DNA from 3 places in the Shewanella sp. TB7-MNA-CIBAN-0143 genome. Region 3 is predicted to be linked to each of the others. Evidence: predicted binding sites of a transcription regulator. Region 3 holds the regulator's gene; each other region holds the start of a gene.
What was found. Region 3 encodes NrdR, which represses ribonucleotide reductase genes. Its sites were predicted from a motif close to AAACACNANATNTNGTGTTT; they were not measured.

Region 1 (4,283 bases), on a different contig from region 3:
GTATCAAGCTGACAAAAACGGCTGCATAAATTTTCACTTGGGGTACTGTATAAACTAAAGCCATAACCTGTTTGTTGTTTCCAAGACTCAGTGGCTTGCTTTAAATGACTAATAATGGCGACAGCTTTATCACGTAATTGGGTGTTATCAAACACATGTTCAGCATTGCTGTATAAAGCATTAATGGTTTCGTGAAGACCAATAAACCCTAACGAAATTGATGCCCGGCCATTTTTAAAGATTTCGCTCACATCATCATCCGCATTTAGGCGCACACCACAGGCGCCTTCCATATAAAGGATTGGTGCCACTCGTGCTTTGACTCCGGCTAAACGGGCAATACGCGTTTCTAAGGCTTTGCGGGCAATTAACAAACGCTCATCGAGTATTTGATAAAAACGCTGTTCATCTTTACCTGCTTCCAACGCTATACGCGGTAAATTAAGACTGACAACACCTAGATTATTGCGGCCTTCATGGACCAATTGACCATTTTCTTCATAGGCGCCCAAAAATGAGCGACATCCCATTGGGGTTTTAAACGAACCGGTGACTTTCACGACTTGATCATAATTGAGAATATCTGGGTACATGCGCATACTTGAACACGTTAAGGCCATCTTTTTGATATCGTAATTAACATCAGTCGCTTTATGATTCACGCCATCTTTAATGGCAAACACCAATTTTGGAAAGACTGCTGTTTTACGATTTTTACCTAAACCCGCCATACGTACAGTTAACATCGATTGCTGAATTAAACGCGACTCCCACGACACGCCTAAACCAAAACCAAATGTGACAAATGGCGTTTGGCCGTTGGCGGTATGCAGGGTATTCACTTCATATTCAAGTGACTGGAATGCGTCATGACACTCTTTTTCGGTTTGTGTCATCGCATAACCTTCTACGTCAGCCACTTGCCATTTTTTTGCGACGCTAAGGTGCTTTTGATAACTGATTTGCACAAACTCAGCTAACACTTCGTCGATACGGTTAATCGTGGTACCACCATAAATGTGGCTCGCGACCTGGGCAATAATTTGCGCCGTAACTGCGGTAGCAGTTGAGATAGACTTAGGCGGTTCAATTTCAGCATTACCCATTTTAAAACCATGCGTTAACATGCCGGCTAAATCAATTAGCATGCAGTTAAACATCGGGAAAAAAGGCGCATAATCTAAGTCGTGATAGTGAATTTCGCCTTTTTCATGGGCGGCTACCACATCTTTTGGCAGTAAATGCGTTTTGGCATAATGCTTGGCCACAATGCCCGCTAATAAATCTCGTTGGGTCGGGATGACTTTGGCATCTTTATTGGCATTTTCGTTTAAAATGGCACTATCAGATTGCTCAACCAAACCGCGAATAGCACAATTTAATTTACTCTGGGTTTCACGGTGTTTATCTCTATCGTGACGGTACTCAATGTAATGACGCGCCACCGACTTAAACGGGCCCGACATTAATAAATTTTCAACTGCATCTTGTAGTTCGTGAATATCAACTTCGGTCTTCACAGCCATTTGCTGCTCTACCGTCTGCGCTAACTGCTGTGCATATTGATGGTCGGCTATACCTGCAGACTCCATTGCTGCCACAACAGCCTCTTTGATTCGACATCCATCAAAAGCAGTTCGGCATCCATCCCTTTTCACTACTACAAGCATACAACCATCCTTTACAAGCACTATATATAGCGCTTTAATACACGCACAACACAAGATAGAGTGTATTAGACACATTTACGCGGAGTAATACCTTGATCCAGATCATAATTGTCGGCAGTACTTAATATTGAAAAAACACTTGCTATCAACGATAGATATTGTAGGAATAGCAACTAATTTTGACAGGCTAATACAAGGGGATAAAATCGACATAATTTAGCGATTTGGGATGCTTTGCTGAATCGATAATCTGATGTGCAAACGCCATAAGGGTTGTATTTGACAACTTAAAATGGTGCTGAATGACGGTATTAAGTCATTGATCGAACCTTAAATGGCTAGATCAACAACATAAATAACGTACCCACTGTATCTAATGACTCGGTAGTTATCGTTAGATAATTGCGGGTAGATCATTGCGGGCAAGTCACTACTAGATAACTACTAGATAATGACTAAATAACCATGAGTTAACTATGAGATAACTATGAGAGAGTGAATAATCTTATCAACTACATCAGACTGCGCAGGTTAGACAATGCCCTAGTTGAATAACAAACGCGGATTTAATGACAAATACCGATAAAATAGCAAATATTCACACAGCGGCAATCAACGGGTGTATTTATCATAAACACACCACTATATTCGATACTGCTTCAACATTTCTTTAAGGTCGCTTCGATTAAATGTTTAATATCACTTACAGCCTGCTCACCTGCTTTAATCGCTTCTTTAGCGCGATGAAACTCCATGGTGCCAATATCACCCACATCAGGTACGATGCAAATATCAGGTGGCTCGCCCATTAGGCGTGAACGTTTATGGCGTTGTTCTAAAATATCCATCGATTGTGACATCACCGCCAGCATACCCGGATGGGATTTTGAGCTTCCTAAAGAGAATTTATCGGTTAAGCCATTCATATAATCTTTGCCTTTACCCCATAGGTCCATAAAGCCAGATTCAAGCTCGCGCTTTTCATCAATAGGTTCAGACTTAGTGGCTTTGCGGCTTTTTACTTGCTCTGGGATTAAGTGCATTTGGCCACGACGATGGCCATTTAAATCCACCGCAATAACCACATCAACGCCCATAGAGCGAGCTAATGATACCGGCACAGGATTCACTACCGCACCGTCCACAACCCAGCGATGCCCTTGCTGTACTGGGGGTAAAAAGCCCGGCATTGAACATGAAGCCCTAACCGCATGGCGTAAGTCACCTTCTTTAAACCAAATCTCTTGCCCAGAATATAAATCTGTCGCGACTGCAGCAAAGGGACGATTCAGCTGTTCAATGTTAAGGTCGCCAATACGATTAGCCAATACATCAAATACTTTTTCACCACTGATAAGTCCGCCTTTGCGCCAGCCTAAATCCATTAACCCGAGTACATCCCAACTTGAAAATCCACTCACCCAGGTTTCAAGTTCACCCAAATGATTATTGGCATAGGCAGCACCCACTAATGCCCCTACCGAACAACCTGCCACTTTGTCAGGATAAATATCTAACTTGGCTAAACCATTCAATACCCCAATATGTGCCCAACCTTTAGCGGCTCCACTGCCTAGCGCTAATCCCACGGTGAGCTTTGTCATCTTTCGTTCCTTCCATGCTCGGTATTCAATTTTACGATACGCCCGCCTGAATCGTCCCATAGCGACGTCGAACTCAGGCAATAATATAAAGCTAAAAAATAGCATAACTAAAGCGACTCTTGTTGGCTATAGCAAGGTGAAACAGCTATAATCGTCGGCTATCATTTTTTAGGGGATTTACCTTTGCAATTTACCGATTTTTCGTTGGACAAGCGCCTGCTTGACAGTCTAAAGCACCTTGGCATTTCTACGCCTACCGATGTTCAAGCGCAAGCACTTCCCATTGCCTTATCAGGTAAAGATTTAATGGCATCGTCTAAAACCGGCTCAGGTAAAACCTTAGCGTTTTTATTGCCCGCAATGCAACGCGTGATATCCACTAGAGCATTGTCGAAAAAAGATCCTCGGGTACTTATCTTGTTACCGACTCGTGAATTAGCCCAGCAAGTTTATGGCCAATTACGTTTATTAGTCGCCAATACCCAATATAAAGCCATTAGCGTACTCGGCGGTGAGAACTTTAACGACCAAGCCAAAGCATTGGCCAGAGATCCACATTTCATTGTTGCCACACCTGGACGTATTGCGGATCACTTACAACAGCGCCACTTATATTTAAATGGCTTAGAATTACTGGTTCTTGACGAAGCTGACCGTATGCTCGATTTAGGTTTTGCGCCACAGCTAAAAGCCATTAATGATGCCGCTGATCATAAGCGTCGCCAAACGTTAATGTTTTCAGCTACGTTAGATCATGAAAGCATCGGTGACATTGCAACAACATTGCTCAAAACACCAAGCCATGTCTCTATCGGTGAGTCTTACACTGAACATAAAGATATTGAGCAACGAATTATTTTGGTTGACCATTTAGACCATAAACAAGCCTTGCTACAGCACATCTTAAGCCAAGAGCAACACAAGCAAGTGATTGTATTCACCGCTACGCGTTCAGATACCGACCGTTTAGCCACGCTATTGGCTGCGCAAGGTTTTGCCACCTCAGCAC
Region 2 (4,283 bases), on a different contig from region 3:
CATGTCGTATTTAAAGACGATTATCGGCGCAGAGTATTTATTAAAAATGCTGCCCGTTGGTACTCACGATCACAGCAAGTTTATTCGCCCATCGGAACTGATGGCATTAGTCGATAACACCGACTTATTGTGTAAAGATGCGCTGGGAATTACCTACAATCCATTGTCAGGTGTGTTTAAGTACACTAAAAGTGTTGATGTAAATTATATGATAGCCACTCAAAAAATTGATTAATCATCCAGGTGATTCTTTTCAACATTTCAATGTGAATGCACCACAATAGCGTTATGTTGTGCCAATAACGCTATAAAGGGCTTGCACTGTCTATTGTTATTTTATCTCGTTAGGAGCTAGCCCTTGCATAAACAAGATATAAAAGGAGTGCTGTTCGATTTAGACGGTACCTTAGCCGATACCGCACCAGATTTAGTACAGGCATTGAATCTCAGCTTGGATGAAGCCGGTTTTAACGTCCAACCGCTTGACTTGATGCGCCATGCGGCATCACATGGCAGCTTATATTTAGTTAAAACGGCCATTCCAGATGCCGATGAACAAGTACAAATTACCATCCAGCAAGCACTACTTCAGCATTATGCCCGTATCAATGGTGACAACAGCCGTTTATTCGCTGACTTACCCGAACTATTATCCTTATTTGATGCCCAATCGATTCCTTATGGCGTAGTGACCAATAAGCCGGCTCGATTTGCCAGGCCATTAGTGGAAAAGCTTGGTTTAACTCATAAATTGAAAACCATGATCAGTGGTGATAGCACTCGTCACTCTAAACCTCATACCGCACCAATGCTTTTAGCAGCACAACAAATTGCCATTGCTCCTCAAAGTATCTTATATCTAGGTGACGCTGAACGTGACTTAGTCGCCGCCCACAATGCCAGTATGTTAGGCGGCGTTGCGTTATGGGGTTATTTATCTGCGACAGATAAACCTGACACATGGCCAGCAGGCAAACAATTTCAACACGGAGCCTCACTTAAACAGTTTTTCACTGATTAATGACACTATTGGGCATCAAGTTAGCGGGATATTTGTGCTAAATGAACAAAGCATGAGTGAAGTTTAACGGGTCTTATTCGGCTTAAATGAACAGTTAACAGTCATCAATTTCTACCCGATCAAAACCAACAAAAGATCAACCAATAAACGGTCCATTTTTTTTGATCGCTGTTTATTTTAGCGATCAAATTTTTATCATTTGATGGATTAAAAAATATCATTTATCAAAAACTCTTTATGAATTTGGGCTCTAGGGTTAGTTGTCACTAACCCTGCCGTTTATCCTCAAGTTATCCACAAGAAGTTAATGAAATTGTGGCTTGCAATAAACCTCAAACCTCACTATCTTGTATCTTAGATTTTAAATAACACCATATCTTGTGTGTGGCTGACAATCAAAACACTACTCCACGACGTTCCAAAGGATGTAGTGGCTAACTGAACGTACTGGTGTTTAACTACCACGTTGTGAGTACATCAGGTTGATTGTTTTAACATGGAATTGTTTTGTAACTGGTTCGGATCGAATCAAGCAGCACTGCATCCAACAACAGATCACATGATTAGATATAGAACCAAGGCCTCTCTTCAATGAATAGCAATATGACAGTCACTAAACGCAGTGGCGAACGTGAATCTATCGATTTAGATAAAATTCATCGCGTGATCACTTGGGCAGCCAAGGGATTAAAAAACGTCTCAGTATCTGAAGTAGAACTTCGATCTCATCTGCAGTTTTTTGATGGCATTCCAACAGAAGCCATTCATGAAACGATCATTAAAGCTGCGGCTGACTTGATCTCTCCTGAGTCACCTGACTACCAATTTGTGGCTGCCCGCTTAGCGGTGTTCCACTTACGTAAAAAAGCGTTTGGTCAATTTGAACCACCAACGTTATATGACCATGTCACCAAATTAGTTGAACTGGGTAAATATGACATGCATATCATGGCTGACTACAGCCGTGAAGAATTAGACACACTCGACACCTATATCGATCATTGGCGCGATTTGAACTTCTCTTATGCCGCGGTAAAGCAACTTGAAGGTAAATACCTGGTTCAAAACCGTGTAACGCATGAAGTGTACGAAAGCGCCCAGTTTTTATACATATTAGTCGCTGCATGTTTGTTTGCCCGTTACCCAAAAGAAATTCGTTTGAAGTACATTAAAGACTTCTATGACGCGACGTCTCTGTTTAAGATTTCTTTACCAACACCAATCATGGCCGGTGTGCGTACCCCTACACGTCAGTTCAGCTCATGTGTATTGATTGAGTGTGATGACAGCTTAGATTCAATCAATGCGACTGCATCGTCTATCGTTAAATACGTTAGCCAACGTGCTGGTATTGGTATTAATGCGGGTCGTATTCGTGCCCTTGGTAGCCCTATTCGTGGCGGCGAAGCATTCCACACCGGTTGTTTACCATTTTATAAGTATTTCCAAACTGCGGTGAAGTCGTGTTCTCAAGGCGGCGTACGTGGAGGTGCAGCAACTCTTTTCTATCCTTTATGGCATCTAGAAGTTGAATCGCTATTAGTACTAAAAAACAACCGTGGTGTTGACGACAACCGTGTACGTCATCTTGACTACGGTGTGCAGTTAAACAAATTAATGTACCAACGTTTGATTAAAGGCGAATATATCAGTCTATTCAGCCCATCAGACGTGCCCGGTCTTTACGATGCATTCTTTGAAGACCAAGTTGAGTTTGAACGTTTATACCTTCAGTATGAACAAGACAGCAATGTCCGCAAAAAACAAATTAAAGCGGTTGAACTGTTTTCATTGATGATGCAAGAACGAGCTTCTACTGGCCGTATCTATATTCAAAACGTCGATCACTGTAATACTCACAGCCCGTTTGACTCTAAAGTTGCGCCAATTAAGCAATCTAACTTATGTTTAGAAATTGCTTTACCGACTAAGCCACTTAAAAACATCGATGATCCAGACGGTGAAATCGCGTTGTGTACCTTGTCAGCACTTAACTTAGGCGCAATTAAAGATTTATCAGAGCTTGAACCATTAGCTGATTTAGCTGTACGTGCGCTAGATAACTTACTTGATTACCAAGATTACCCAATTAAAGCTGCGCAAACGAGTTCAATGAACCGTCGTACCTTAGGTATTGGGGTGATTAACTTTGCTAACTATTTAGCTAAAAACGGTAAAAAGTATTCAGACGGTTCAGCTAATAACTTAACTCACAAAACCTTTGAAGCGATTCAGTTTTATTTACTAAAAGCGTCGATGAACTTAGCAAAAGAGCAAGGTGCATGTCCGTTATTCCACGAGACAACTTATTCGAAAGGTATTTTACCTATCGACACCTACAAGCGTGATTTAGACAAGATTTGTGACGAGCCATTGCACATGGACTGGGAAAGCTTACGTAGCGACATTAAGCAGTACGGTTTACGTAACTCAACCTTGTCTGCGCTAATGCCGTCTGAAACCTCATCGCAAATTTCAAATGCGACTAATGGTATCGAGCCTCCACGCGGTTTAATTAGCGTTAAAGCCAGTAAAGATGGTCAGTTAAAGCAAGTCGTTCCTGATTTTGAATTACTGAAAGATAAGTATGAACTGCTGTGGAATATGCCAAACAACGATGGTTACATCCAACTTGTTGGTTTAATGCAGAAGTTTATCGACCAAGCTATTTCGGCTAACACCAATTATGACCCAAGCCGTTTTGAAGGCGGTCGTGTACCGATGCAAACATTGTTAAAAGACTTGTTAAGCGTCTACAAACTGGGCATTAAAACATTGTATTATCATAATACTCGTGACGGTGCTTCTGATCAGTTTGACGACATTATTGCTGTCGAAGAAGAAGACGATGGTTGTGGTGGCGGTGCGTGTAAGATCTAATCATCACTTTATGTATATTTAGCGGGGGCCTTCCCCGCTTTTTGAAAAATGCGTTTTCAGGACACCTAAATAATGGCTTACTCAACATTTTGTCAAACACCTAACGATTCTACCAAAGAACCTATGTTTTTCGGTCAATCGGTTAATGTGGCACGCTACGATCAACAGAAATATGAAGTCTTTGAAAAACTAATTGAAAAGCAATTATCGTTTTTCTGGCGTCCAGAAGAAGTTGATGTCAGCCGTGACAAAATTGATTTCGGTAATTTGCCTGAACATGAACAGCATATTTTCCTATCAAATCTAAAATACCAAACATTACTCGACTCAATTCAAGGCCGTTCACCGAATGTGGCATTTTTGCCTTTGGTATCGCTACCAG
Region 3 (4,283 bases):
ATGATGCGCAGCAATGTTGATTTACCTGAACCGTTTAACCCGAGCACACCAATCTTAGCGCCAGGAAAGAAGCTTAACGAAATGTCTTTTAATATTTGCTTTTTGGGTGGGACAATTTTACCCACACGAAGCATGCTGTATACAAATTGAGCCATAATTATACTGTCTAATTGTCAACAAAGATGGTGATAATTCTACTGTATTATGTGCTGAACTCAACAGGCAATTGTGTGATTTTATCTAGCGTGCTTTTTAGACTCAATTCGCTAAACAATCTGCTAGCTTGGTGTTATCAACATGAATCGTTTTGTATTCAGAACACAGTGAATTTCATGTTGTTTGTACTGTAAATCATTATCGTTGCAGAGTAGAATACCGCGCAACCCTACTATATAGATAATGATGTTGGAGCTACTATGTTGAAGAAAGCGATGAATATTGCGGATTATGATCCAGAATTATTTAAAGCCATTGAAGATGAAACTTGTCGTCAAGAAGAACACATTGAATTGATTGCATCTGAAAACTATACCAGTCCACGTGTGATGGAAGCGCAAGGTTCTCAGTTAACTAACAAGTATGCTGAAGGTTATCCAGGCAAGCGTTATTATGGTGGGTGCGAATACGTTGATGTTGTTGAAACATTGGCTATTGAACGCGCAAAAGAATTATTTGGTGCAACTTATGCCAACGTACAGCCTCATTCAGGCTCACAAGCAAACAGCGCAGTGTTTATGGCGTTGTTACAACCGGGTGATACTGTTTTAGGGATGAACCTTGCTCATGGTGGTCATTTGACCCATGGTTCACCAGTGAATTTTTCAGGCAAGCTTTACAACATCATTCCTTACGGTATCGATGAAGCTGGCAAAATTGATTATGACGAAATGGAGCGTTTAGCCATTGAGCACAAGCCTAAGATGATGATCGGCGGTTTTTCGGCATTTTCAGGCATAGTCGATTGGGCTAAAATGCGTGAGATTGCTGATAAAGTTGGTGCTTATTTGCTTGTTGATATGGCTCACGTTGCAGGCTTAGTGGCTGCAGATGTTTATCCAACCCCTGTCCCACATGCACATGTGGTTACCTCAACAACTCATAAAACATTAGCGGGTCCACGTGGCGGGATTATTATTTCTGCTGCCGATGATGAAGTGTTGTATAAAAAGTTGAACTCAGCGGTATTCCCTGGTGGCCAAGGTGGCCCTTTAATGCATGTAATCGCAGGTAAAGCGGTTGCATTTAAAGAGGCATTAGAGCCAGAGTTTAAAGTATATCAACAGCAAGTGGTTAAAAACGCTAAAGCTATGGTTGAAGTATTTTTAGCTCGCGGTTACAAAATTGTTTCTGGCGGTACAGAAAACCATTTAATGTTGGTTGATTTAATTGGTCGTGATTTAACCGGTAAAGAAGCAGATGCTGCATTGGGCAATGCCAACATTACCGTCAACAAAAACTCAGTACCTGATGATCCACGTTCACCGTTTGTCACCTCTGGTGTTCGTATTGGAACGCCAGCAATTACTCGTCGTGGTTTTAAAGAAGCAGAAGCGAAAGAATTGACCGGTTGGATTTGTGACATTCTTGATGATGCATCTAACGCCGAAGTGGCTGAACGAGTGAAAGGTCAAGTGTTGGCATTATGTGCCCGATTCCCTGTATACGGTTAATCGTCACTTGATGCCTGTTGAAAAGGTTTAGGTTAACCTTGCTCAACAAATAGGATAAACTTTAATGGCCGCTAATTGTTAGCGGCCATTTTGTTTTTTTCTGCAGGAGGTTCAATGCATTGCCCTTTTTGTAGCGCGACCGATACCAAAGTTATAGATTCTCGATTAGTGGCTGATGGTCACCAAGTACGTCGCCGCCGGGAATGTACCGAATGTCATGAACGTTTCACCACGTTTGAAGGCGCAGAATTAGTCATGCCTAGAGTCATCAAACGTGACGGCACTCGACAACCATTCGATGAAGAAAAATTGCGTGGCGGCATGCTACGTGCGGTCGAAAAACGCCCGGTCTCAATTGATGAAATTGAACAAGCATTGACTAAAATCAAATCAACACTGCGCGCGACAGGTGAGCGTGAGGTGAATTCTGAAATGATTGGTAATCTGATGATGGAACAGTTGATGAGCCTTGATAAAGTGGCATATATCCGCTTTGCATCGGTTTATCGCGCATTTGAAGATGTATCCCAATTTGGTGAAGCCATTGCTAAATTGCAAAAGTAATGCTGCTTAATAATATCTGTTTTAATGGTTTTAATGGCATTTAAGCAATAAGAGATTATCTCCCATGTCTAACTGGTCCACCTTTGACACCCAAATGATGAGCCGTGCCATCGCGCTTGCCGAGAAAGGCCGTTATACCACTCGGCCAAATCCTTGTGTTGGTTGTGTCATTGTTTATCAGAATAAGATTATTGGTGAGGGTTATCATCAACGTGCTGGCCAAGGGCATGCCGAAGTTAATGCGCTGAAAATGGTGCATGATAATGGCTTGTCTGCTGAAGGTGCCACCGCATATGTCACTCTTGAACCTTGCAGTCATTATGGCCGCACACCACCTTGTGCTTTAGGCTTAATTAATGCCAAAGTTGCCAGAGTTGTGGTATCGGTGACCGATGCAAATCCACAAGTGTCTGGTCGCGGTATAACCCTGTTACGTGAGGCTGGTATTAACGTTGATGTTGGATTGCTCAGCGAACAAGCCTATGACCTTAATCTGGGTTTTATGAAGCGGATGAAAACAGGACTTCCTTGGATAACGGTAAAGATAGCAGCCAGTTTAGATGGTAAAACGGCTCTGTCTAATGGCGTGTCGAAGTGGATTACTGGCAGTGCAGCAAGAGCTGATGTGCAAAAATACCGCGCTAGCCATTGTGCATTAATCACTGGTGTTGAAACCATTCTTGTCGATGACCCAAGCCTTAATGTGCGCTATGAGGCGTTAGGTGAGTTAACCACTCTCCATACAAAAGATGAAATCTTCCAACCTCTAAGGGTTGTGCTCGACAGTCGCGCAAGATTAACAGCAACACAACAATTATTTTCAATTCAAAGTCCTATTTTACTGGTTTCTGGCTGTGATTATCCCGAAAGCACTAAAGCTGCATTTCCCGATCACGTATCATTTCTTCAGTTAACGTGTGACTCGTCAGGCAGAATCCCATTGTTAGCTTTGCTAACATATTTAGGTCAGCATATTAATTCTGTTTTAGTTGAAGCCGGTGCTACCTTAGCCGGAGCATTTGTCGCCCAAGGGCTCGTTGATGATATTGTGCTTTACCAGGCGCCTAAACTATTAGGTAGCCACGGACGTAATATGTTGCAGTTACCTAATTACAGTACAATGGAGCAAACGCCAGCACTGCAATTAATTGATGAACGCAACGTTGGACAAGATAAGCGTTATATCCTCAGATATAATCAACCCTATTAATGTGCGTGTTGTTCAGTCCAAAACCTGAGCAACAGCAAAGTTTAACTGCAAAAAGTGAGTATTATGTTTACAGGAATAATCGAAGCCCTTGGCACATTACGTAAAATTGATCGCAAAGGTAACGATATCCGCTTAACAGTTGCCAGCGGTAAGCTGGATTTAACCGACGTAAAGCTAGGTGACAGTATAGCAACCAATGGCGTGTGTTTGACCGTTGTTGAGCGTTTAGGTGATGGTTACGTGGCTGATATATCAGCTGAAACCGTTGACTTAACTGGCTTTAGTCGTTATCAGGTCGGTCAAAAGGTTAATCTTGAGAAAGCGGTTACGGCAACCACTCGATTAGGTGGACACATGGTAAGTGGACACGTTGATGGCATTGCAAAAGTTGAGCAATGCGCTTACAGAGGTAAATCACTAGAGTTTTGGTTATCGGTACCGGCCCAATTAAGTCGCTATATTGCTCACAAAGGTTCGATCACCATCGATGGTGTGAGCCTGACTGTTAATGAAGTCGATGGTGCTCGTTTTAGATTAACGATTGTACCTCACACTGCAGGTGAAACCACGCTGGTGGATTTAAAAGTAGGCGATAGTGTCAATATCGAAGTCGATTTAATCGCGCGTTATTTAGAACGTTTAATGCAACCGGAAACTAACCATGTGCAGCCTTCATCGGGCGTGACCATGGAGTTACTCGCTAAATCAGGTTTTTTACGTTAATCGCGACAGTAAAACACCATTTGTACCCTATACATAATATGCAATACCAATAGATTTAATGCCTAAGGTTTAAATCAAACACTTACTAAATAAAGGTCTGACAATGGCGCTACATA

Region 1: a site for NrdR is predicted at 1,686-1,705, ahead of nrdD (anaerobic ribonucleoside-triphosphate reductase). Genes of this name have one in related genera too.
Region 2: a site for NrdR is predicted at 1,388-1,407, ahead of nrdA (class 1a ribonucleoside-diphosphate reductase subunit alpha). Genes of this name have one in related genera too.

What each region holds. Positions count from the first base shown of each region.
Region 1 is NZ_JBEOPL010000026.1:59,955-64,237, forward strand. Features, by position in the region: gene nrdD (anaerobic ribonucleoside-triphosphate reductase) at 1-1,670, opposite strand, end outside; gene rssA (patatin-like phospholipase RssA) at 2,330-3,274, opposite strand; gene AAEY97_RS18470 (DEAD/DEAH box helicase) at 3,458-4,283, shown strand, end outside.
Region 2 is NZ_JBEOPL010000005.1:56,215-60,497, reverse strand. Features, by position in the region: gene ubiG (bifunctional 2-polyprenyl-6-hydroxyphenol methylase/3-demethylubiquinol 3-O-methyltransferase UbiG) at 1-235, shown strand, start outside; gene AAEY97_RS05670 (HAD family hydrolase) at 359-1,021, shown strand; gene nrdA (class 1a ribonucleoside-diphosphate reductase subunit alpha) at 1,613-3,901, shown strand; gene nrdB (class Ia ribonucleoside-diphosphate reductase subunit beta) at 3,974-4,283, shown strand, end outside.
Region 3 is NZ_JBEOPL010000001.1:307,927-312,209, forward strand. Features, by position in the region: gene ettA (energy-dependent translational throttle protein EttA) at 1-155, opposite strand, end outside; gene glyA (serine hydroxymethyltransferase) at 417-1,670, shown strand; gene nrdR (transcriptional regulator NrdR) at 1,785-2,234, shown strand; gene ribD (bifunctional diaminohydroxyphosphoribosylaminopyrimidine deaminase/5-amino-6-(5-phosphoribosylamino)uracil reductase RibD) at 2,299-3,444, shown strand; gene AAEY97_RS01315 (riboflavin synthase) at 3,508-4,167, shown strand; gene ribBA (bifunctional 3,4-dihydroxy-2-butanone-4-phosphate synthase/GTP cyclohydrolase II) at 4,271-4,283, shown strand, end outside.